DNA from 3 places in the Nocardia sp. NPDC060249 genome. Region 1 is predicted to be linked to each of the others. Evidence: riboswitches for the same ligand, from Rfam matches in the RefSeq annotation. Region 1 holds a riboswitch; each other region holds the start of a gene.

Region 1 (7,058 bases):
GTGTTCTGCATGATCTCTCCGATATTTGCTGTGCGGAATAATGTCTACGCATAGGTTTACTCGTAGGTATTCCTCATGTCAACTATCCGCGTGGCAAATATCAGCTATGCTGGCGTTATGTCCGTGCGCGAGCTGTTCGACGACCCCCGCTTCACCATCTCCGGCCTGCTCTTCGAGGCGCACAACGGCCTCATCGCCAAACTTGAGCCGACCTGGAAAGCGCACGGCCTGTCCGGCCTCGACCTCAATGCCCTACTGCGGCTGAGTCGCTCGCCGGATTGTCGCCTGCGGATGTCGGATCTGGCCACCCAAACCGAGCTCTCGACCAGTGGCGTCACCCGTCTGGTCGACCGGCTGGCCACCGCGGGGCTGGTCGAGCGTCAACTCGACCCGGCTGATCGGCGCAGTGCCTACGCGGCCTTGACCGATTCGGGCATCCGCCGCCTCGAGGAGGTCCTGCCCGACTATCTCGCCGCCCTCGAACAATGGCTCACCGGTCAGCTGACCCCCACTCAACTCGACGGTCTGATCACCGGCCTGCGCGTGATCCGCGATGCCACCAACCCGGCCGCCACCTCCGATGGGCGCCGGTGAAAAGCAGGCGGGTCGGCTTCAGGGGAGTGAATGGTACCGGTTATACCGTGCCGACCCGCCTGTACTCCATTCGTCACCGGCGTCGGCACGGATGGGGGTTTGCGAGCTGGATAGCTAAGTCCTGCAGCGTAACTCGCAGAGACGAGTACCGCGGACCCGGTGAGCGCCGGGCCCGCGGTGGGGTTCAGGGCAGCGGAACCCAGGTGCCGAAGAACCAGAAGCCGTGCTGCGGCGCTTGGTCGCGGTGCTGCTCCGGCTGTTGCTGCGGCCGGTGTTCCTGACCCTGCTCGGGTCGCTGCTGGTCGTGCCCACCCGGATCCGCGCTCGCCACACCCGCCGTGGCACCCAGTACCCCGAGAGCGAGAGTGCCCGCCACCGCGGTCTTGGCCACTGTCGACTTCATTCTCATGCGCGTTCCTCCTGATTTCGATCTCACCGAGATCGCCGGTCGGCCGAAGTGCTCGGCCGATAGCTGAATCTTCGCGACGTAACCGTCGAGCCCGGTGGGACCGAGCTGGGAGTCGGCTGTGGATCGGACCCGGCGCCGCGCTCGAGCACCGGCGCCGACTCCTCGATAGAACCGGCGTTGCTACAGTTCACCAGCCGTGGTGTTCGGGAAACCGGTGGAGAACCGGTGCGGCCCTCGCCACTGTGATCGGGAGTTGTGAATCGATCCGGACGACGTCTGTCATCCGGAGCCACTGGGGCACCTGCCCTGGGAAGGTGGATTCACCGCGCAGTATCCCGTCAGCCAGGAGACCGGCCACGGCTACGCAGTACCCCCGTTCCACGAGGACCTGGAAGGCCGTCTCTTGACCCGCTCTGTTTTCGCGCGCCTACGTTCTGGCGCGTTGCTCGCCTGCACGATTGTTGTCACCGGTTGTGGTGTGCAACCCGTCTCCGACGCGGATGGCGCCGCTGTTGTCACCCGCGTGAACTGTGGGATCGACGTCGGCGTCGCCGGCCCACCGCAGCGGATCTACGCGGCCTACCAGCCGTCGATCGAGATCGCGCACGCGCTCGGTGTCACCGACCGGCTGGTCGGCACCGCATTCCTGGACTCCGCCGTGCTCACGGAATACGTCGACGCGCAGGCGCGCGCACCGTACGTCGAGAAGCTGCCCAGCCGCGACGAACTGCTGGCCCAGCGACCCGACTTCGTCATGTCGGGTTTCAACGGGGTGTTCGCCTCCTCGGCGCAGAACAGCGTCGGCACCAGGGCGAGCCTGCACGAGTTGGGTGTGCGCACCTGGGTGCTGAGTCCGCTGTGCCCGAGCGCCGACGGACTCGCCGATGAGGCGATCGACCCCGATACGGTGCGCTTCGACAACGTGTACGCCGACCTGCGCGACCTCGGTGCCCTGTGGGGCGCCTCCGAGCGCGCCGAAGAAGTTGTCACGCAGCTGAGTTCGCGCATCGAGGCGGTCCGGGCGAAGGTCGGCAACGCGGCGAAGCCGCGGGTCGCGGTCGTCACTCCCAAAGACGACGGCTCCTACACTGTGGCAGGCGGCATCGACTTCATCACCCAGATCATCGAGGCCGCCGGTGGAGTGAATGCTTTCGCCGATCTCACCGCGAAGCGCAACGTGCCCGTCGGCGCGGAAGAGCTCATCGCCCGTGACCCCGACATCATCCTGACCAGCCTGTGCTGCAAGGCGACCTATACGCGCGCCGACGCTCAGCCCCAAGTCGACAAGATCGTCGGCAACCCGGCGTTCGCGAATCTGGCGGCCGTGCGGAACGCGACGGTGCACCCGTTCCTGTTCGCCGACCGGGCGGCGGGGGTGCGGATCGCGCACTCGACCGAACTGGTCGCCGCGTTGATCCATCCCGAGCTGTTCCGGCGGTGACGCGCACCGCCCGCGGCGCCGGTCCGATCCTGGCCGGCGCCGCGCTGGTGGCTGTCTGCGTCGCGTCCATCCTGATCGGTTCGCACCCGCTCACCCTCGACCAGGCCGTGGTCGCGTTCACCGATTTCCAGGGGACCGACACCGACCGGGTCGTGCGCTACATCAGACTGCCCAGAACGGTCGCGGGACTGCTCGCCGGTGCCGCGTTGGCGCTGGCGGGCGCGGTGATGCAAGGGCTCACTCGCAACCCGCTGGCCGGCCCCGGCCTGCTCGGCGTCAACGCCGGCGCGTCGCTGGCGATCGTGATCGCGATGGGTGCGCTCGGCCTCACGGCGACGGGCGGATTCATCTGGTTCGGCTTCCTCGGTGCCGCGATCGCCGCCGCGTTCGTCTACACGCTGGGCTCGTTGGGGTTCGGTGGCGCGACCCCGGTGAAACTGGCACTTGCGGGCGCTGCCTGCACCGCGCTGTGTGGGTCGATCACCACGGCGATCACCCTGCTCGACCGGGCCCTGTTCGACAATTTCCGGTTCTGGGTGGTCGGCTCGTTGGCTCGCGCCGATATCGAGTCCGTGTGGCAGACAGCACCGTTCATCGCGGTGGGGTTGGTACTGGCGGTCGTGGTGGCCCGGCCGCTGAACGCCGTCGCGATCGGTGACGACATGGCACGCACGCTCGGGACCCGGTTGGTCGCGACGCGCGCTACCGGTGCCGTGAGTGTGGTGCTGCTCGCGGGCTCGGCGGTGGCCATCGCCGGACCGATCGCCTTCATCGGCTTGGTGATCCCGCACATCGCCCGATTCTTCGCCGGACACGACTACCGGTGGATTCTGCTCTGGTGTGTGCTCCTGGGCCCGACGCTGCTGTTGGTGGCCGACATTCTCGGACGGATGCTGGCGCGGCCACAGGAAATCCAGGTCGGCATCATCACCGCCTTCGCGGGCTCGCCGTTCTTTCTCTATCTCGTGCGGAATCGAAAGGTGGCCACCCTGTGACGGGCACCGAGCGCGGCGTGCTGCCCAGCGGGACGCTGTTGCTGCGAACACCCGACCGGCGCATCGTCTTTCGGGTCGGGAAACGAGCCGCGGTCGTGACCGTGCTGATCACGGCGGCCGCGCTGGTGGTGGCGGCGTGGTCACTCACCATCGGGTACTACCCGCTCACGGTCGCCGACGTGGTGCGGGTCCTCGGTGGCGGCGGCACGCTCATCGAGTACGACGTGGTGGTGGCCGATCGGTTGCCGCGCGTGCTCACCGGGCTGTGTGTCGGCGCGGCCTTCGCGATATCGGGGGCGATCCTGCAACGGATCGCGACCAATCCGCTGGTGAGTCCCGAGATCATCGGGATCAACGCGGGCGCCTCGCTGGGCGCGTTGGTGGTGAGCGTGTTGCTCGGTGGCGCCGGACTGGGATTGGTGGGCGGTGCGGTGATCGGCGCCGCGGTGGCCATGGCGCTGATCGTGGCCGTGGCCACCAAGGACGGGCTCGACGGCTATCGGCTCGTGCTCGTCGGCATCGGCGTCACGACGATGCTGTCCTCGGCTATCGCGTTCATCCTGACCATCGCCGACAACTATCAGGCGCACACGGCTGCCATGTGGCTCACGGGCAGCTTGGCCAATCGCCAGTGGAGCCACGTCGGGTTCGCCGCGGCGGCGCTGGTGGTGGTCGTGCCCACGCTGATCGTTCTCGCTCGCTCGTTGCCGCTGCTGGAAATGGGTGACGAACTGGCGAATTCGCTGGCCGGTCGGCGCGGCCCGCACCGCATCGCGCTGATCGTCGTCGCGGCCGCCGCCGCGACCCTGGCGACGGCCGCGGCCGGGCCGATCAGTTTCGTCGCCTTGGTGGCGCCGCAGATCGCGCGCCGGCTGCTGGCCGGACGCAGTGCCGGGCTCGTGCCCGCGGCTGTCACCGGGGCACTGCTGGTGGTCGCCGCCGACCTGGCCGCCCGGCGGCTGTTCCCGGCGGAACTTCCTGTCGGGGTGGTGACCGCCATTCTCGGCGCTCCCGTTCTCGTCTACCTCCTCGCCCGTGCAACCCGGATCGGACACGCTGGATGACCGCACACCTGACCACCGAGGGGCTCACCCTCGGCTACGGCGACACCGCGATCGTCACCGACGCCACCGTCGACTTCCCGACCGGTGCGATCACCGTCATCGTCGGCCGCAACGGCTGCGGCAAATCGACCCTGCTGCGTGGCCTGGCCCGGCTGATCGCGCCGACCGCGGGCGCGGTCCTGCTCGACGGCGCCGATATCGCACCGCAGCCCGCGCGCACCGTCGCCCGCCGGCTCGGCATGTTGCCGCAACAACCCGTCGCTCCCGACAGCATCACCGTGGGTGAACTCGTCGGCCGCGGCCGTCATCCGCACCAACGCTGGTTTCGTCAATGGTCGGCACAGGACGGTGAGGCGGTGCGAAAAGCGCTGGTGGCCACCGACACTCTCGAGTTGATCGACCGATCGGTGGATCAACTCTCCGGCGGTCAGAAACAACGGGTGTGGATCGCGCTCGCGTTGGCGCAGGACCCCGAGGTGATGCTGCTCGACGAACCGACGACCTTCCTCGACCTGGCACACCAACTCGACGTGCTCGACGTCCTGCGAAACCTGTTGCCGCGCACCATCATCGTGGTCCTGCACGACCTCAACCTCGCCGCCCGCTACGCCGACCATCTCGTCGCCGTCCAGGACGGCCGCGTGGTCGCTCAAGGGTCGCCCGCCGAGATCGTGCGTCCCGAGCTGGTGTCGGAAGTCTTCGGCATCGACTGCACGGTGATCGAAGACCCGATGACGGGCACACCGCTGGTGATTCCGGCCCCGCGAACGGTGCGCACCGCATGACCCGCCGGTACGTCCTCGTCGCCCGCCCGACTCCGTCGGGCGTCGACCTCCCCGCCGTCGCGGCCCTGGCCGCGGCCTGCGGAGTCGGCTACGCGCTACTCGACCAAGAAGAGCCGACCATCCACACCGCCCTGGACGCCGCCGCCCGCGACGAATCGCCGGTCACGCTGATCCCGCTCGCCGTGCCACGCGACCGCTACCTCGAGACCTGGATCGCGCGAGCGGTAGCGAATTGGAAGGAGACGCGCGGGATCGACCTCGACGTGCGAATCACCGACGGCATCGACACCGCCGCCGGATTCGCCGATCTGGTGCGTTCCAGGATGTCCGAGGACGGCGCACCGGCGACGGCGAGCCCGCGGGCCTTCCGCAGCCCGGCCTGGTCCGAAATCCCCGACCACACCTCCCACATCCTGGTCTGTCGAGGCCCCCGCTGCACCGTGTACGGCGCGGGCGAGCTGCACCGGACTCTGCGCCACGACCACCCGGGCGCCCTGATCACCCCGACCGGCTGCCTCAACCCGTGCAATCTGGGCCCGCTCTACATCACCTACCCGGACGGCGAATGGCATACCAACGGCATCCGTGCGGGCGGGTGCATCGGCGCCGCGCGCGATAGCCTGACGGAATGATCGAGGACGGACCGACCACGATCCACCCCGCCCGGGCCGCACCGCAGCAGGTCCTCGCATGCTGATCGAGAAGCAGCGCTGGGCCGGGATCCGCAGCGGGGCGGTGACGGTGCTCTTTCGCCGGTGGCGTCACCGGCAGGCCACCGAGGGCAAGGTCTACCGCACCGGTGCGGGGCGCATCGCCGTCGACCAGCTGTCGACGGTCACCGCCGATCAGATCCGCATCGAGGACGCGCGCGCCGCAGGCTATGACGCGCCCGCCGACGTGGTCGCCGATCTCAGGGGTGCCGAGAACGACCCGATCTATCTGCTCCGGATCCGCTGTCTCACCGACGAGGATCCGCGCGATGTGCTGGCCGCCGACGACCGGATCGACGATGCCACGGCTCTGACGGCCCGCCTCGCACGCATGGACCGGACCGATGCCGAGGGCCCGTGGACCCACGACACCCTCCGAATCATCCAGCGGCGTCCCGCGACCCGGGCCCCCGATCTGGCCGAGGAACTCGGGCGCGACCCGCACCGCTTCAAACTCAACGTGCGCAAGCTGAAGAACCTCGGCCTGACCATCAGCCTGGGCACCGGCTACCGGATCTCACCCCGCGGCCTGGCCTTGCTGGCGGCCCTGGATTCGGCGCAGACAGGGGAGTGAACGTCGGCGCTGCCCGCACGGCTGAACCGTGCGGGCAGGGGAGACGTCAGCGTTGGAAACGTTCGGCGACCATCTCCTCGGACAACCCGTAGTCGGCGAGGGAATAGTGGTGGGTGGCTTTGCGGTCGCCCGTGCGGCTTTCGTGATCGAGTGTGGTGATGGCTGTTCTGGCCTCGGGGGTCAGGGTGGTGCCGGTTCGGGTGTAGATGCGGTCGACCACGCCGAGAGGGTCGGTGCGCAGGTCGTCGAAGTCGATGTCGATGAAGGTGGCCTCGGGATGGCGGGTGCGGGCGGCGGTGAACTCGGAGAGGCCACGCGCCCAGAGGTCGAGCTGGGTGCGGCCGATGGTCTCGCCGGTGAAGACCGTCGACCAGCCTCGGGTGGCGTGTTCGTTGAGGCTGCAGACCGACGGGATGATGGTGGCGGGGTCACGATGGGTCTGGATGACGATGGCATCGGGATAGGTCGCCAACAGGGCGTCCATGC
Region 2 (7,058 bases), on a different contig from region 1:
GCACAGCGCCTGCAACAGGGCGTGCATCCGAATCCGGGTCAGCGCGTCGAGCGCGCCGAACGGTTCGTCGGCCAGGAGCAATTCCGGCTCACGCACCAGCGACCTGGCCAAGGCCACCCGCTGCTGTTCGCCCCCGGAAAGCTCACGCGGCCAGGCCTTCTCCCGTCCGGCCAGCCCGACTTCGGCCAGTGCGGACCGCCCGCGTTGCTGCGCGTCGCGCCCGGTCAGCCCGAGCACCACATTGTCGAGTACCCGCGTCCACGGCAGCAGCCGCGAGTCCTGGAACACCACCGCGCGCTGCGTCGGCACCGTCAGGTCACCGGATCCGGGCACTTCGGAATCGAGTTCGGCCAGTGCCCGCAGCAGCGTGCTCTTACCGGAACCGCTGCGCCCGAGCAGCGCGACGAACTCACCGCGCCGGATCTCGATGTCGATGCCGTCCAACACGATTCGCTCGCCGAAGCCGCGCGTCAGGGCGCGGGTGCGGACGACGACCCGCTCGTCGGAGCTCAGTCGCCCAGTGTCTGTCGCCATGCCAGCACCCTTCGTTCCGTTGCCCGCACGGCGAGGTCGCCGAACAGTCCGAGCAGTCCGTATATCACCAGGCCGACGACGATCACATCGATCTGCCCGTAGGTGCGCGCCTGCGTCATCAGATAGCCGATGCCGCTGGTCGCGTTGACCTGTTCGACCACAACCAGCGCGAGCCAGGAAATGGTCACCGCCAGCCGCAACCCGAGGAAGAAGCCGGGCAGCGAACCCGGCAGCGCGATCCGCCGCAGGAAACCCCACCGCGACAGCCCGACCGTCTCGGCGAGTTCCACATAGCGCGCGTCGACGCTGCGCAGGTAGGCGTGGGTGTTGATGTAGATCGGAATGAGCACGCTGGTGGTGATCACGATCAGCTTCATCTGCTCGCCGATCCCGAACCACACGATGAACAGCGGGATCAGTGCCAGCGTCGGGATCGCCCGCTTGATCTGCACCGGACCGTCGACTACGGCTTCACCGATCCGGCTCAGCCCCGCGACCAGCGCGAGCACCACGCCGATCGCCACACCGAGGACCAGGCCGATCACGGCCCGCTGCAACGAGGTCAGCAGGTTGGACTGCAACCGGCCGTCGGCGATCAGCTCGCCCGCGGTCTGCGCGACGGTCCACGGCGCGGGCAGGGTCTCCGGGTCGATGGCCCCGATCGCGGAGCCGATGACCCAGGTACCGATGAGCAGAACCGGACCGAGGGCGAAGCCGAACGGGATCGGCTTGCCGGGTCCCAGTCTGCGCCGGCCTCGCCCGCGCGGGGCGAGTGCCTCGACCGGGGCGGTGCTGGTCCTGAGTTTGCGCAGCGCCCCGGCATCGATGGTGGCCATCAGCTCACCGCCGGTGCGTACGCGGCTCCGCTGGCGGTGACCGCCTCGGTGACCGCGGCGTCGAAGCGCAGGTCGAAACCGTCGACGGCCTTGATCTTCTTGGGCAGCTCGCCCACGGCGTCGATCGCGTCGATGGTGGTCTGCTGCCGGGCGATCAGCTGCTGGTCCAGGTGCGGGAAGGTGTAGGTGCCCAGCGATTCGACGATCCGCTTGGCGTCGTGGGCGCTGACCTTCTGGCTTCCGACGTAGTAGCGGGTGGCCCATTCCTCGCGATGGGTGTTGGTCCACTGCCAGGCGCGCACGAACGCGCCGACCAGAGCACGGGTGGCGGCGGCCTTCGCCGGATCCTGGACCACCGCCCGGCGCGCGTACAGGTAGGCGAGGCCGCTGTAGATGCCCGTGGTCTCCGAGTCCGGGATCAGCGAGGCGCCCTCGGTGCGGAGGAACCGGGTCACGTTGGGTTCGATCAGCGGCGCGACGTCGACCTGCGCGGTGCGGACCGCGTCAGGGAACTCGGCCAGCTGCAGCCGGACCAGCTCCACATCGGTGGGCTTCAGACCCGCCTTGGTGAGCGCCTTCAGCACCGCTGCCTGCTGGGCGGTGCCCTCGGCGTAGGCGATCTTCTTGCCCTTCAGGTCGGTGAGCTTGCTGATCGAACGGCCCGGCGCCACAGCGAGTTTCAGGGCCTGGGGGTTGGTCTGGTAGGAACCGATGATCGGCACGTCCTGGCCCGCGGCCAGCGCGTGGATCGGCGGCACATCGCCGACCTGACCGACGTCGGCCGCGCCCGCTCGGAACGCCTCGAGGATGGCCGGGCCGCCGACGAAGTTGGCGAACTCGATCTTGAACGGCAGCTTGTCCAGCTCACCGGACAGCCGCAGCGCCGATTGCAGGCGTTCCGACTGATCGGCGACGACGAGCGTGGTGCCCGGTGGAACCTCGGTGGGCAGTGGCGCGTCGGGGGTGCCGACCGGTGTGTCGTTGCCTTGCGCGCAGCCGGTCAGGCCGAGCGTCGCAACGGTTGCCATCGCGAGGAGTGCGGCGGTGGCGCGGCCACGCAGGCCGGGTCGAAAGGTGTTCGGTCGGTACATAGACGAATTCAAGCAACCGCGATCGTCCCCGAACACTATTAGCGTTTCCATGATTTGAAGGGCCCGGCTCCGCATCGGCACTGCGTGCCGCGGTAAAATTCGGGTGCCAACCTCGGCGGGTGCGGGAATCCGGTGCAACTCCGGAACGGTCGCGCCACTGTGATCGCCTCGCGGCGAAAGTCAGACCTCCCTCGCCGGGACACCCGCTGAAAGGGCCGCGCTTGCCTGTGGAGAATTCGCGATGATCCGTGCTCGGATCTCGCTGGCGCTACCCCTGCTCGCGGTGTTGCTGCTGGTCGCCATGATCGGTGCCACCGGATTCGGCGCCGAGATCGTGCCCGTGTCCGCGGTGCTCGACACCCTCACCGCGCGACTCACCGGCGTGACACCCACCGACCTCGGCATCGACACCATCGTCTGGCAGCTCCGGGTGCCGCGCACCCTGCTGGCAGCGGTGGTCGGCGCGGGGTTGGCGCTGGCCGGGGCCGCGATGCAGACGCTGGTGCGCAATCCGCTGGCAGATCCTTTCCTGCTCGGTGTCTCCTCCGGCGCGGGTGTCGGCGCGGCCGCGGTCATCACCTCCGGGTTGTTCGCCGGTGCGGGGATCTGGGCGCTGTCGGGCGGTGCGCTGCTCGGCGCGCTCGGCGCCGCGGCCCTGGTGTTCCTGATCGCGTTCGCCCAGGGCGGTCTCACGCCGCTGCGGCTGGTGCTCACCGGCACCGTGCTCGGGTCGGCGTTCGCCGGGTTCAGCAGTTTCCTCGTCTTTCGCAGCACGGATCCGGCGGCGGCGGAGTCGGTGCTGTTCTGGCTGCTCGGCAGTCTCGCCGGTGCCGATTGGACGACCATCGCCCTGCCCTTGACGGTGGTGGCGGTCTGCGGCGCGATCCTCCTGGCGATCGCCGGATGGCTGGACGCGCTCACCCTCGGCGCGGAAACCGCGTCGTCGGTCGGCGTCCCGGTGCGACAGCTGCGCATCGGTCTGTTCGTGCTGCTCGCGGTGCTCGTCGGCGTCCTGGTCGCGGTGTCGGGCGGCATCGGCTTCGTCGGCCTGGTCGTTCCGCACGCCGCCCGGATGATCGTCGGCCCCCGCCATCGCCATCTGCTTCCCACCTGCGCACTCGGCGGTGCCCTGTTCCTGGTGGTGGCCGACGCGGCAACCCGGATCCTGGTGCGTCCCACCGAAATCCCGGTCGGCGTGCTCACCGGTCTCATCGGCGCACCCACCTTCCTGCTGCTGATGGGCAGGCGGCGCTACCAGTTCGGCACGCCATGAGGCTGCGCGCCGTCGAACCGGATCCCGGATCGCGCGCCCGGACCACCGAGGGCGCACTCCGGGCGGACACGCTGAGCTGCGCCATCGGTCGACGCACCATCGTCGCCGGAACGGACTTCTCGATCGAGCCGGGGGAAACCATCGGTGTCGTGGGTCCCAACGGCAGCGGCAAGTCGACATTGCTTCGGGTCTTGGCCGGGGTAGCCCGGCCGAGCCATGGCCGCGTGCTCGTGGACGGTCAGCAGCTGCACGCTCTTCGGCCGCGACAGCGGGCGGCGACGGTGGCCTTGGTGGCGCAGGACGAGAACCCGCCCGCCGACATGCTGGTGGGCGAAGTGGTCGCCCTCGGGTTGACGCCGTATCTGCCACCGTGGGGCCTGGGTGCCCCGCGCGAACAGCAGCGGGTGGCACAGGCTTTGGCGTCGGTGGATCTGCCCGGTTTCGCGGGCCGGCAGGTACAGCACCTGTCGGGCGGCGAACGGCAGCGGGTGCTGCTCGCCCGGGCGTTGCTCCAGGACACCCCGGTGCTACTGCTCGACGAGCCGACAAACCATCTCGACGTCACCCACCAGCTGGAATTGCTCGCCCTCATCCGAAGCCTGAACCGGACCGTCGTAGCCGCCCTGCACGATCTGTCCCTGGCCGACCGCTACTGCGATCGGATCATCGTGCTGCACAACGGTTCCACCCGACCACCGGCGCCACCGGCGCGGGCGCTGACCCCCGATGTCGTGGCCGAGGTATTCGGTGTGGACGCGACACGCGTCCAGCACCCGGCGACCGGCGAAGACCACCTGTTGATCACCCCGCGAGAGGCGCGACGATGAAGAACCACGGCCGGATCCTGGCCACCACTGCCCTTGCCGCCGTCCTGACGGCCTGCTCCGGAACAACCACGGGATCCGCGACGACGATCCCGATCCTCAACTGCGGCAAGGAAACCCCGTTCCCCGCCCCCGCGCAGCGGATGTTCGTCAACGACGGAAATCTCATCTCGATGGTGCTCGCCCTCGGCGCGCAGGACCAGGTCGTCGCGGTCTCCAGCATTCAGCGCGACGCAGGCACACTGCGTGCGCACTACGGTGCCGACATCGTCAACGGCTTGAACTCTGTTGCGCCCGAGTACCCTTCGCGTGAGACGGTCCTCGCCCAGCGGCCGGACGTCATGGTCGCCGGCTGGAGCTACGGCTACGACGAGGCGAGCAACCTCACCCCCGCCTCACTGCGCAAAGACGGCGTCGCCGCCTACGTCCTCACCGAGAGCTGTCGCCGAATCGACGGCGCGGCCGCCCGCGGCACCGTGGAACCGTGGACCGCGTTGCGCACCGACCTCACCGACCTCGGCACGATCACCGGCCACCCCGAGCGCGCGGTCGAGGTCGTCACCGATCTCGACCGCAGGCTCGCCGCCCTGACGGCCGCACCGAAACCGGCGCGCACCCCGACCGTGTTCCTGTTCGACAGCGGCACCGACACCATCTACTCCAGCGGGAAATACGGTGCGCCCCAAGCGATCCTCGAAGCGGCGGGAGCGCGCAATATCCTCGACGATGTCGACGACACCTGGACCAAGGTCTCCTGGGAACGGCTCGCGGCCGCCGACCCGGACGCGATCATGTTCGTCGACTACCCCGGTCAGAGCTACGCCCAGAAGGTCGACCTGCTGCGCGCCAAGCCCGGTATCAACGGTCTGCGCGCGGTTCGCGACAGCCGGTTCTTCAACCTGCCGTACGCGCTGTGGACGAGCGGTCCGCTCAACATCGATGCCGCGGAGCAGATCCGCAAGCAGCTCGAGACGTGGAACCTCGTCCCCACCTCGGCGATCACGCCGCGCGCCGACGACGCGGTGCGCTGAGGTCCGGATTCGCCGGACGATGGTCAGTCGCGCGATTCCCGCTCGGCCAGCGCCGTCAGTTTCGACAGCGACTGGTGCCAGGTTCTCTCGTTGTCGGCGGCGCTCAGCCCCGGCGGAACCCCCTCGTGCAAGGTATCGAGGTGGGTGCCGCCGTCGGCGTCGGTCAGGGTGAACGTCACTGTTTGGGCACCGGTCATATCCGGGATCTCGGTGACGAATTCCAGCACCTCGATGATCTGCTCATCCGGCACCAGCGTACGGAACGTCCCGAAACAGGCGTCGCGGTGCGGCGGCCGCGTCTCACCCTCGGCCGTCGGCACGTCATAGGTGAGGGTGATCGAGAACGATCCGCCCTCTTTCGGCTCGAACCGGTGCACTTCGGCCGTGATCCCGGGCGGGGGCATCCAGGCCGCGACCGCGTCGGCATCCAACATCAGGCGGTAGACGGTCGAGCGCGGCGCGTTGATCTGCGTGCCGATCCTTGTGGTCGCCATTCCTTCACGATAGTCGCGAGACCGGCGCCGATCGATCACCTGCCGGAGCTGCGTGCCAGTGTCTGCAGTGGATCGGTCAGCACGTCGGCGAACGCCAGTTCCGCGGCCCCGACCAGCGGAGCGTCGTCGGCCAGCGCGGAGGTCCGCAGGCGAACGCCTTCGCGGACTGCGAGTAGTCCGTTCACCGCCAACCGGCTGCGGACCTGCGCGGCCGAGGCGAGGTAGATCTCCCGCAGAACACCACCGAACACGACCATCGTCGGGTTGAAGATGTTGACGAGATTGGCCACCCCGTAGCCGAGCCAGTCGCCGACCTGGTGCAACGCGTCGCGGGCGACCGCGTCACCACGAGCCGCCGCGTCGACGATCGCCTCGACCGCTGCCCGACCGGTGAGGTCGGCACGCCCCGCCAGCGCGATCAGCGCCAGCTCCCCCGCCTCGGCCTCCAGGCAGCCCCGTGAACCACACCGGCACGTCCGCCCGCCGGGGTTGACGATCATGTGCCCGACCTCGCCGCCGTAGCCGCCCTCACCCGCGAGCAGCTCACCGCCCATGATGACGCCACCGCCGATGCCGACCTCACCGTGCAGATAGATCAGATCCGGCACCCCCGCACCGACGCCACGCTCGCGCTCGGCGAGCGCACCCAGATTGGCGTTGTTGCCGACCACGACCTCCACACCGAGCCGCTCGGACAGTTTCGCGCCCACCGGCACGTCCACCCAGCCGATGTTCGGCCCGTACCGCACCACGCCGTCGCCCTGCCGAACCATCCCACAGAACGCGAGACCGACACCCACGCAGACACTGTCGCGTCCTGCCGTGCCGATCATCGTCTCCGCCAGCACCGCCAGGGATTCGATCACCTCGTCGGGATCGAAGGCCGTACTGTCACGTGGTGTTTCACGCCGGTCGAGAATCACACCGCCCAGACCGACCCGCGCCACCGCGAGCCGGTCCGCCCCGACGTCCAAC
Region 3 (7,058 bases), on a different contig from region 1:
CAATCCGCCGACGCGGCGATGTACCGGGCCAAGCAGTCCGGCGGGAACCTGGTGGTGGTCGACGAACTCACCCCGCCGGCGGACCACCGTCACCCGGGCGACCCGCAGGACAGCCGGTAGCACCCACCGCTCCCGAGATCGGGGCACCGCCGCGCCGGAGCTGTTCGCATCGGGCACGATGGTGATCATGGACCTCCGCATCTTCACCGAACCCCAGCAGGGCGCCGACTACGACACGTTGCTGTCGGTGGCGCGCGCCGCCGAGGAGCTCGAATTCGACGCGTTCTTCCGCTCCGACCACTACCTCGCCATGGGCGATGCCTCGGGCCTGCCCGGCCCGACCGATGCCTGGATCACCCTGGCCGGGCTGGCCAGGGACACCTCCCGTATCCGGCTGGGCACCCTGGTCACCGCCGCGACGTTCCGGCTACCGGGGCCGCTGGCCATCCAGATCGCCCAGGTGGATCAGATGTCGAACGGGCGGGTCGAACTCGGTCTCGGCAGCGGCTGGTTCGCCGCCGAACACGCCGCGTACGGAATCCCGTTCCCGGACAACAGGTTCGGCCTGCTCGAGGAGCAACTGGCCGTCATCACCGGACTCTGGGACACCAAGCCGGGGGCGACGTTCAGCTTCGAGGGCGCCCACTATCAGCTCACCGACTCCCCCGCCCTGCCCAAGCCCGTACAAGACCCGGTGCCCGTGATCATCGGCGGCAACGGCAAGGTCCGCACCCCGCGCCTGGCGGCCCGCTACGCCACCGAGTTCAACATGCCGTTCGCCTCGATCGACGACAGCGCCGCCCAGTTCGACCGGGTGCGCACCGCGGTGCGCGCAGCCGGTCGCACCGACGAACTGATCTACTCCAACGCCCTGGTCGCCTGCGTCGGGCGCACCGACGCCGAGGTAGCGCGCCGGGCCGCCGCGATCGGCCGCGAGGTGGACGAACTCGCGAGCAACGGCCTGGCCGGCTCGCCCGCCGAGGTCGTCGACAAGATCGCCCGCTACCGCGAGATCGGCGCGAGCCGGATCTACCTCCAGATCCTCGACCTCGCCGATCTCGATCACCTGGAACTCATTGCCGCCGAGGTGCAATCGCAGCTCTGAGAGATCGATGTCGCGGTCAGGGAAGCAGACCGAGGGCGGTGCGGCCGACGACGTCGAGGATCACGTCGGTGTTGGGGGGATGGAGTTGTCCGGTGCGCACGTCGCGGTAGAGACGTTCGAGTTCGTTGCGGCGACTGACCGACGACGCGCCGACCACCTGCACCGCGGTATCGACGACGTTCTTGGCTGTCCTGGTGGCGAATTCCTTCGCCGAGAACAGACGCGGAACCGCCCACACGCCGAGATCGACGCCGGCGTCCGCGTCCCGGGTCGCCGTCTCGAGCAGTGCGTACGCGGCATCGAGCTGGATTTCGGCTTCGGCGATCTGGCGTTGTACCGCCGGTTTGCCGGCGTGGGCCTCGACACCGGGGACCAGCGAGGAGCGGGTGCCGGCGTGCAGGATCGCGACATCGAGTGCCCGCCGGGCGATCCCGAAGTAGACATTGGCCAGCAGCGGCAGGTACCAGCCGAGGATGCCGTTGATCAGCGGGGGGTAGGCACCGCCGGGCGCGTGCGTTCCCGCGAGCGTCGCGGCTTCGGCACGGGCGTTGTCGAAGATCGTGTCGTCGCTGCGGGTCGCCCGCACGCCGAGGGTGTCCCAGGTTTCCTCGGTGCGCACCCCCGGCTGATCGCGGGCGACGAACAGATGCACGATGCGCGGGTCGGCGGGGTCGGAGTCGTCACGGGCGTGGATACCCACCGAGGTCCACACCGGGCCGAGCGAGGTGAAGGTCTTGCGGCCGTCGACGCGGTAGGAGCCGTCGGGCAGGCGCCGGGCGCTCACCACCGAATCATCCAGTCCCACATCGTTTCCGCGTTCACCGTGACCGGCCGCGAATACCTCGCCGTCGCGGACCGCGGCGAGCAACCAGCTGAAGTCCTCCGCGCCGGAGACGGTCAGCGCGGCAGCGGGCCCGGTCCAGTACAGGTGCATATTCACCGCGAGCGCTGTCGCGGGTGCCCAATACGCCAATTGCCTTTGTTCCCTGGACAATTCGCTGAGCGACAGGCCCCGGCCACCGTACTGCGGCGGCAGCGCGGCGCGCAGGTACCCGGCCTCGCGCAGTTCCTCGAAATCCTCGGTGAAGAAGGTGTTTTCAGCGTCGTAACCGGCCGCGCGGGCGTGGAACCGGTGGTAGTCCTCGGTGCTGAAGAAGGCGCTCGGCGCGGCGGCCGCCGAGAGCGGGGAGGTGCTGCTGGCCACGACGGTGGGTGTGACGGTGCTGGTCATCGCTGGTCTCCCGGGTTCGCCTCGGCGGCGAGATCGATGGCTTGCGCGAATCGGCGCGACGCCGAATGTGGCAAGTATCGCGGGCCGGCCGGGCCGCGGTGAAGCAATAGAATCGGCCCGATCACATCCCGAACGTCAGTAGAAGACCGGCCCGGGAACGCCACCGCCGGCCGCGATGGCATCACCGGTGATGGCGATGCTGCGTGGCGAGGCCAGGAACGTCACCACATCGGCGACCTCACCCGCGTCGATGATCCGGCGGATCGAATTCTTGACCAGCTGTGATTCCAGCTCGGCCACGTCGCCACCGTCTTGCTCGACCTGGCGGGTGAGCCGTTCGGTGAGCCGTTCGGTGCGGGTGAGACCCGGGTGCACGACTGTCACATTCACCCCGTGCGGCCCCAGCTCGTCGGCGAGGTTCTTGGTCAACGCCGAGACGCTCACGTTGCGGATGGTCTGCCCGATCGAATTGGCCTGCCGCGCACCGAGCCCGCTGATGTTGATGATGCGACCCCACCCCTGCGCCACCAGATGGGGAGCGACGGCACGTGCGGTGCGCAGGTATCCGAGCACCTTGATCTCGACCTCCCTGCGCACGATCTCGTCGGAAGTGGCTTGCAGATCGCCGCCCGCGCCCGCGCTCCACGGTGTGGCGGCGGAGTTCACCAGGATGTCCACGCCACCGAGTTCGGCGACGGTGCGCGCGACGAGTTCTCTCACCTGCTCGTCGTCGCCGGTGTCGGTCGGTACCGCGATCACCCGCCGTCCCGTTTGCCGAGCGATCTCGTCGGCGGCGGCGCGCAGCGGGTGCGCCGACCGTGCCGCGAGCACCACATCCACCCCCTCCGCCGCGAGCCCTCGCGCGATAGCCAGACCGATTCCCTTGCTCGCGCCGGTGACGATCGCCCGTTTCCCATCCAGTCCCAGATCCATGGCCCGACGCTAACAATCACACCCACAACGCCACACGCCCCAGCTCGAGATGATCGAAACCCGCAGCAGCCAGGGCTTCTCGCAATGTCCGGCGCACCGCGTAGGATATCGCCTGTCCGTAGGGAAGACCGGTGCAAGTCCGGGGCTGTCCCGCAACTGTGAGGCTCGTTCCCGAGCCGAAGCCAGATACCTGCGGACGAACTGTTGAAACGGTCGTGATCACGTGGGTATTGATCGATGCGCCGAACCGAGCCACACCGGTTGTGACTTGTTTGCGCATGTCTTCGTCGCGTGAGAGCCCACGCGATAGGAGCCTCCATGCAGCCGTCGAATCTGCGCCGCCGCACCTTCCTGCTCGGTGGCGCGCTCGCCGCGGGCACGGCCCTGGTCGGGTGCAACCGCTCGGCACCGTCCGGGAACTCGGTCGACACCTTCACCGCCGCCTTCCAGGGCTCCGGTGCCGGTGAGGGGATCGATCCCGGTGTGAACACGCTGTTCATCGACGAGGCTCGAATGAAATCGGTCTACGACGGACTGTTCGAGATCGATGAGACGATGACGCCGATCCCGCGCCTGGCATCAGCGGCAGAGCCGAACGCCGACGGCACGCGGTGGCGCATCACCCTGCGAGACGCCGTCTGGCACAACGGAAAAGCCGTCGGCGCCGACGACGTGCTCTACACCTTCTCGAGGGTGCTCGGACCGCCGCAGCGCCGCCCGTTCATCGCCGCCTCCTCACTCGACAAGGTCGACCTCGCCCAGAGCCGCGCCATCGATGCGCGCACGGTGGAGATCGTCTTGAAGGAGCCCTCTTTCGAGTTCCTGATCGCGTTGTCGGCCTATGGGACCAAGATCGTGCCGAACGGAGCCACCGACTTCGAGCGACCGGTGGGGACCGGCCCCTTCGTTTTCGACTCCTTCACGGCCGGTAAAGAATTCGTGGCCACCGCCAACGATCGCTATTGGGACGGCGCCCCCTCGATCCGTCGACTGCGCATCGTCAGCGCGGAGTCCGATGCCCGCCTCGCGGCGGTACAGAGCGGCGAGATCGACTACGCCGACAACCTCACCCCGTCGGCCGCACGGACCCTGCAAGGCAGGCCCGGCCTGACGCTCGCGGCCACCCCCAACAGCGGCATCTACTTCTTCGCGATGAAGACCGACCGTGCCCCGTTCGACAACCCTGATGTCCGCCGGGCGGTCATGCGGATGCTCGACCGCGACGAACTGGTCAAGGTCGCGCTCGAGGGCAACGGCGAGGTCGGCAACGATGTGTTCGGCAAAGGCTTCCAGTACTACGCCGACCTGCCCCAACACACCTACGATCCCGACGAGGTGGGCCGGTTGCTACGCCGCGCCGGGGTCCGTGACCTGTCGTTCGACCTGTTCACCGCGCCGGTGGCGCACGGATTCGTCGAGTCGGCAAGGCTTTTCGCCGAACACGCGAGCCGCTGTGGGGTGAAGGTCAACGTCGTCCTCGGTTCCAAGGACACCTATTACACCGATGCGCTCAACACCGGCCACCTCACGATGGGCCAGTCCGGGCCACTGCCCGTTCCGAACCATTTCGCGTCACGACTGCTCACCGGATCGCCGCAGAATCGGACGAAGTGGTCCGATGCCGAGTTCGACGCGCTGTACGTCAAGGCGCAGTCGACACCTACCGAGCAAGGACGCGCGGCGATCTACCGCACCATGCACGAAATCCTGTACGACCGAGGCGGCTTCGTCTTCTTCGGCAACACCGCCTGGAACAGCGCCGCGGGTGATCGTTTTCAGCAACTGCCCGCCGCGGTGCCGAACTCGCACGGCTGGGCCCGATTCGACGAGGTGAACGCTCGATGACCGAACTGGACGCGGCGACGGCGCGGTACTGGCTCGAACGCTGGGACCGCCAGCAGGAGCACTACATGCCCGACCGCGAGCAACGATTCGAGGTGATCGGCGATGTGCTGGACGAACTCGGTGACCGCGACGACCTGTTGATCGTCGATCTCGGGGTCGGACCGGGAACCCTGTCGCAGCGGCTGCTCGACCGGTTTCCCGACGCCCGCGTTGTCGGCGTCGACGCCGATCCGCTGCTGCTCGGTCTCGCCGAGCCGGCGTTGGCCTGCCCTCGTTTCCGCACAGTGAACGCCGACCTGCGCACCGAGGGATGGCTCGACGCACTGGATCTGGAGCGAGTCCCCGACGCGTTCGTCAGCACCACCGCCCTGCACTGGATGAATCGTGATCCGTTGCGTGCGTTGATCAAGACCTGCGCGCAAGCGCTGAAGCCCGGCGGGTTGTTCGTCGACGGTGACCACCTGTACGAGGGCCCAGCCGGTACCGGGCTCGATGCTCTGGGCAAATCGTTGACCGCGCGCCGCGCCGAGCGACAAGGAACCGGGGACGGCGAGGACTGGGCCGCCTGGTGGGACGCGGTGAACCGAGCACCCGAGCTCGCCGACCTCGTGCGGGCCCGCGACGGCGGATTCGAGCACACCGTGCACGATCGCCCGACCGTGCACGACTACGTCGCCTTCGCCCGCGACGCGGGATTCGCCGAGGCCGGGATCGTCTGGCAGTACGGCGACGACCGCATCGTGGTCGGTATCCGGTAGCGTCCGTGCGCTTGTCGACCCCGTTCACCCGATTCCTCGTGCGCCGCACCGTCATCGGGGTCGGTCAGCTCGGTGTGCTGCTCGCCTTGGTGTTCGTGCTCTCACTGCTGCTGCCCGGCGATGCCGCCGACGTGCAGAGCAACGACGTCCTCGGCGCCGAGCAGCGTGCGGCGGCCAGGCATCTGCTCGGCCTCGACGTGGCACCGGTCCAGCGTTTCCTGGATTGGCTCGGCGGCGCCGTGGTCGGGGACTTCGGCGTGTCCTACGCCAACGGGCACCCGGTCGGCGACGTGATCGCCGACCCGTTCCTGACCACCGCGCTGATGGCCGTGCTGGCATTGGCGCTGCTGGTTCCTGTCGCCGTCACGGCCGGGTTCGCGGCGGGCTCGGCACCGGGATCGTGGTGTGATCGGATTGTCAGCACCGTCAGTATCGGGCTCGATTCCATTCCGGATTTCGTGCTCGCGGTCCTGCTCGTCAGCTACCTCGCCCTCGATCTGGGCCTGCTGCCCGCCACATTCCTGGGGACCGACCTCGACACCCTGCTCGACCGTCCCGAATATCTGGTGCTGCCGCTGATCGTGATGGTCGCTCGCGTCGCCGCTCCCCTGGTTCGGCTGGTCCGCGCCGGTGTCATCGATGTGATGGATCAGCCCTACATCGCCCAGGCCCGCCTGCTCGGCGTCGGCCGGATGTCGCTGCTGGCCCGGCATGTCGCGCCCAACGCGCTCGCGCCCGCGATGCAGGAACTCGGGCGCACCGGGGACGGATTGCTCTCCGGTGTGCTCATCGTGGAGGCGGTGTTCGTGGTGCCCGGCATCGCGTCGGCGCTCATCGGCGCCATCGGCAACCGTGACGACCCGGTCATCCTCGCGATCGTCGCGATCACCGGTATCGTCGCGATCGCGATCAACACCGTCATCGACATCGCCGGGCAACGTATGGTGCCGGTGTCGGCCGAAGGCATCCGCCGATGACCGTGCGCCGCTGGATCTACAGCGTGCTGGTCGCGGTGCCGGTACTCGTCGCGACCGTGGGGCCGTTTCTCGCCGTGGGGGCGCCACCGCACCGTCAGTCGCCGTTCGGGCCGTCGGACTGGTCACCGTTCGGCACCGACCGGCTCGGGCGTGACGTGCTGGCCGCCGCACTCACCGGCGGACGGACATTCCTCGTCGTCGCGGCCGTG

The links. Region 1 has a riboswitch for cobalamin ahead of ACFWFP_RS08705 (ABC transporter substrate-binding protein). Riboswitches for the same ligand answer to the same signal wherever they lie in the genome.
Region 2: another riboswitch for cobalamin. It lies ahead of ACFWFP_RS27140 (FecCD family ABC transporter permease); the one in region 1 lies ahead of ACFWFP_RS08705 (ABC transporter substrate-binding protein).
Region 3: another riboswitch for cobalamin. It lies ahead of ACFWFP_RS20565 (ABC transporter substrate-binding protein); the one in region 1 lies ahead of ACFWFP_RS08705 (ABC transporter substrate-binding protein).

What each region holds. Positions count from the first base shown of each region.
Region 1 is NZ_JBHXAQ010000002.1:237,417-244,474, reverse strand. It holds gene ACFWFP_RS08720 (GDSL-type esterase/lipase family protein) at 1-11, opposite strand, end outside; gene ACFWFP_RS08715 (MarR family winged helix-turn-helix transcriptional regulator) at 118-594, shown strand; gene ACFWFP_RS08710 (hypothetical protein) at 779-1,003, opposite strand; cobalamin riboswitch at 1,184-1,377, shown strand; gene ACFWFP_RS08705 (ABC transporter substrate-binding protein) at 1,482-2,444, shown strand; gene ACFWFP_RS08700 (FecCD family ABC transporter permease) at 2,441-3,439, shown strand; gene ACFWFP_RS08695 (FecCD family ABC transporter permease) at 3,436-4,503, shown strand; gene ACFWFP_RS08690 (ABC transporter ATP-binding protein) at 4,500-5,288, shown strand; gene ACFWFP_RS08685 ((2Fe-2S) ferredoxin domain-containing protein) at 5,285-5,920, shown strand; gene ACFWFP_RS08680 (hypothetical protein) at 5,979-6,572, shown strand; gene ACFWFP_RS08675 (sulfotransferase family protein) at 6,619-7,058, opposite strand, start outside.
Region 2 is NZ_JBHXAQ010000010.1:3,633-10,690, reverse strand. It holds gene ACFWFP_RS27155 (ABC transporter ATP-binding protein) at 1-534, opposite strand, end outside; gene ACFWFP_RS27150 (ABC transporter permease) at 510-1,370, opposite strand; gene ACFWFP_RS27145 (ABC transporter substrate-binding protein) at 1,370-2,461, opposite strand; cobalamin riboswitch at 2,545-2,670, shown strand; gene ACFWFP_RS27140 (FecCD family ABC transporter permease) at 2,703-3,734, shown strand; gene ACFWFP_RS27135 (ABC transporter ATP-binding protein) at 3,731-4,561, shown strand; gene ACFWFP_RS27130 (ABC transporter substrate-binding protein) at 4,558-5,589, shown strand; gene ACFWFP_RS27125 (SRPBCC domain-containing protein) at 5,613-6,083, opposite strand; gene ACFWFP_RS27120 (ROK family protein) at 6,119-7,058, opposite strand, start outside.
Region 3 is NZ_JBHXAQ010000005.1:250,637-257,694, reverse strand. It holds gene ACFWFP_RS20585 (GGDEF domain-containing protein) at 1-120, shown strand, start outside; gene ACFWFP_RS20580 (LLM class F420-dependent oxidoreductase) at 188-1,105, shown strand; gene ACFWFP_RS20575 (acyl-CoA dehydrogenase family protein) at 1,122-2,336, opposite strand; gene ACFWFP_RS20570 (SDR family NAD(P)-dependent oxidoreductase) at 2,472-3,269, opposite strand; cobalamin riboswitch at 3,349-3,482, shown strand; gene ACFWFP_RS20565 (ABC transporter substrate-binding protein) at 3,588-5,114, shown strand; gene ACFWFP_RS20560 (class I SAM-dependent methyltransferase) at 5,111-5,872, shown strand; gene ACFWFP_RS20555 (ABC transporter permease) at 5,884-6,849, shown strand; gene ACFWFP_RS20550 (ABC transporter permease) at 6,846-7,058, shown strand, end outside.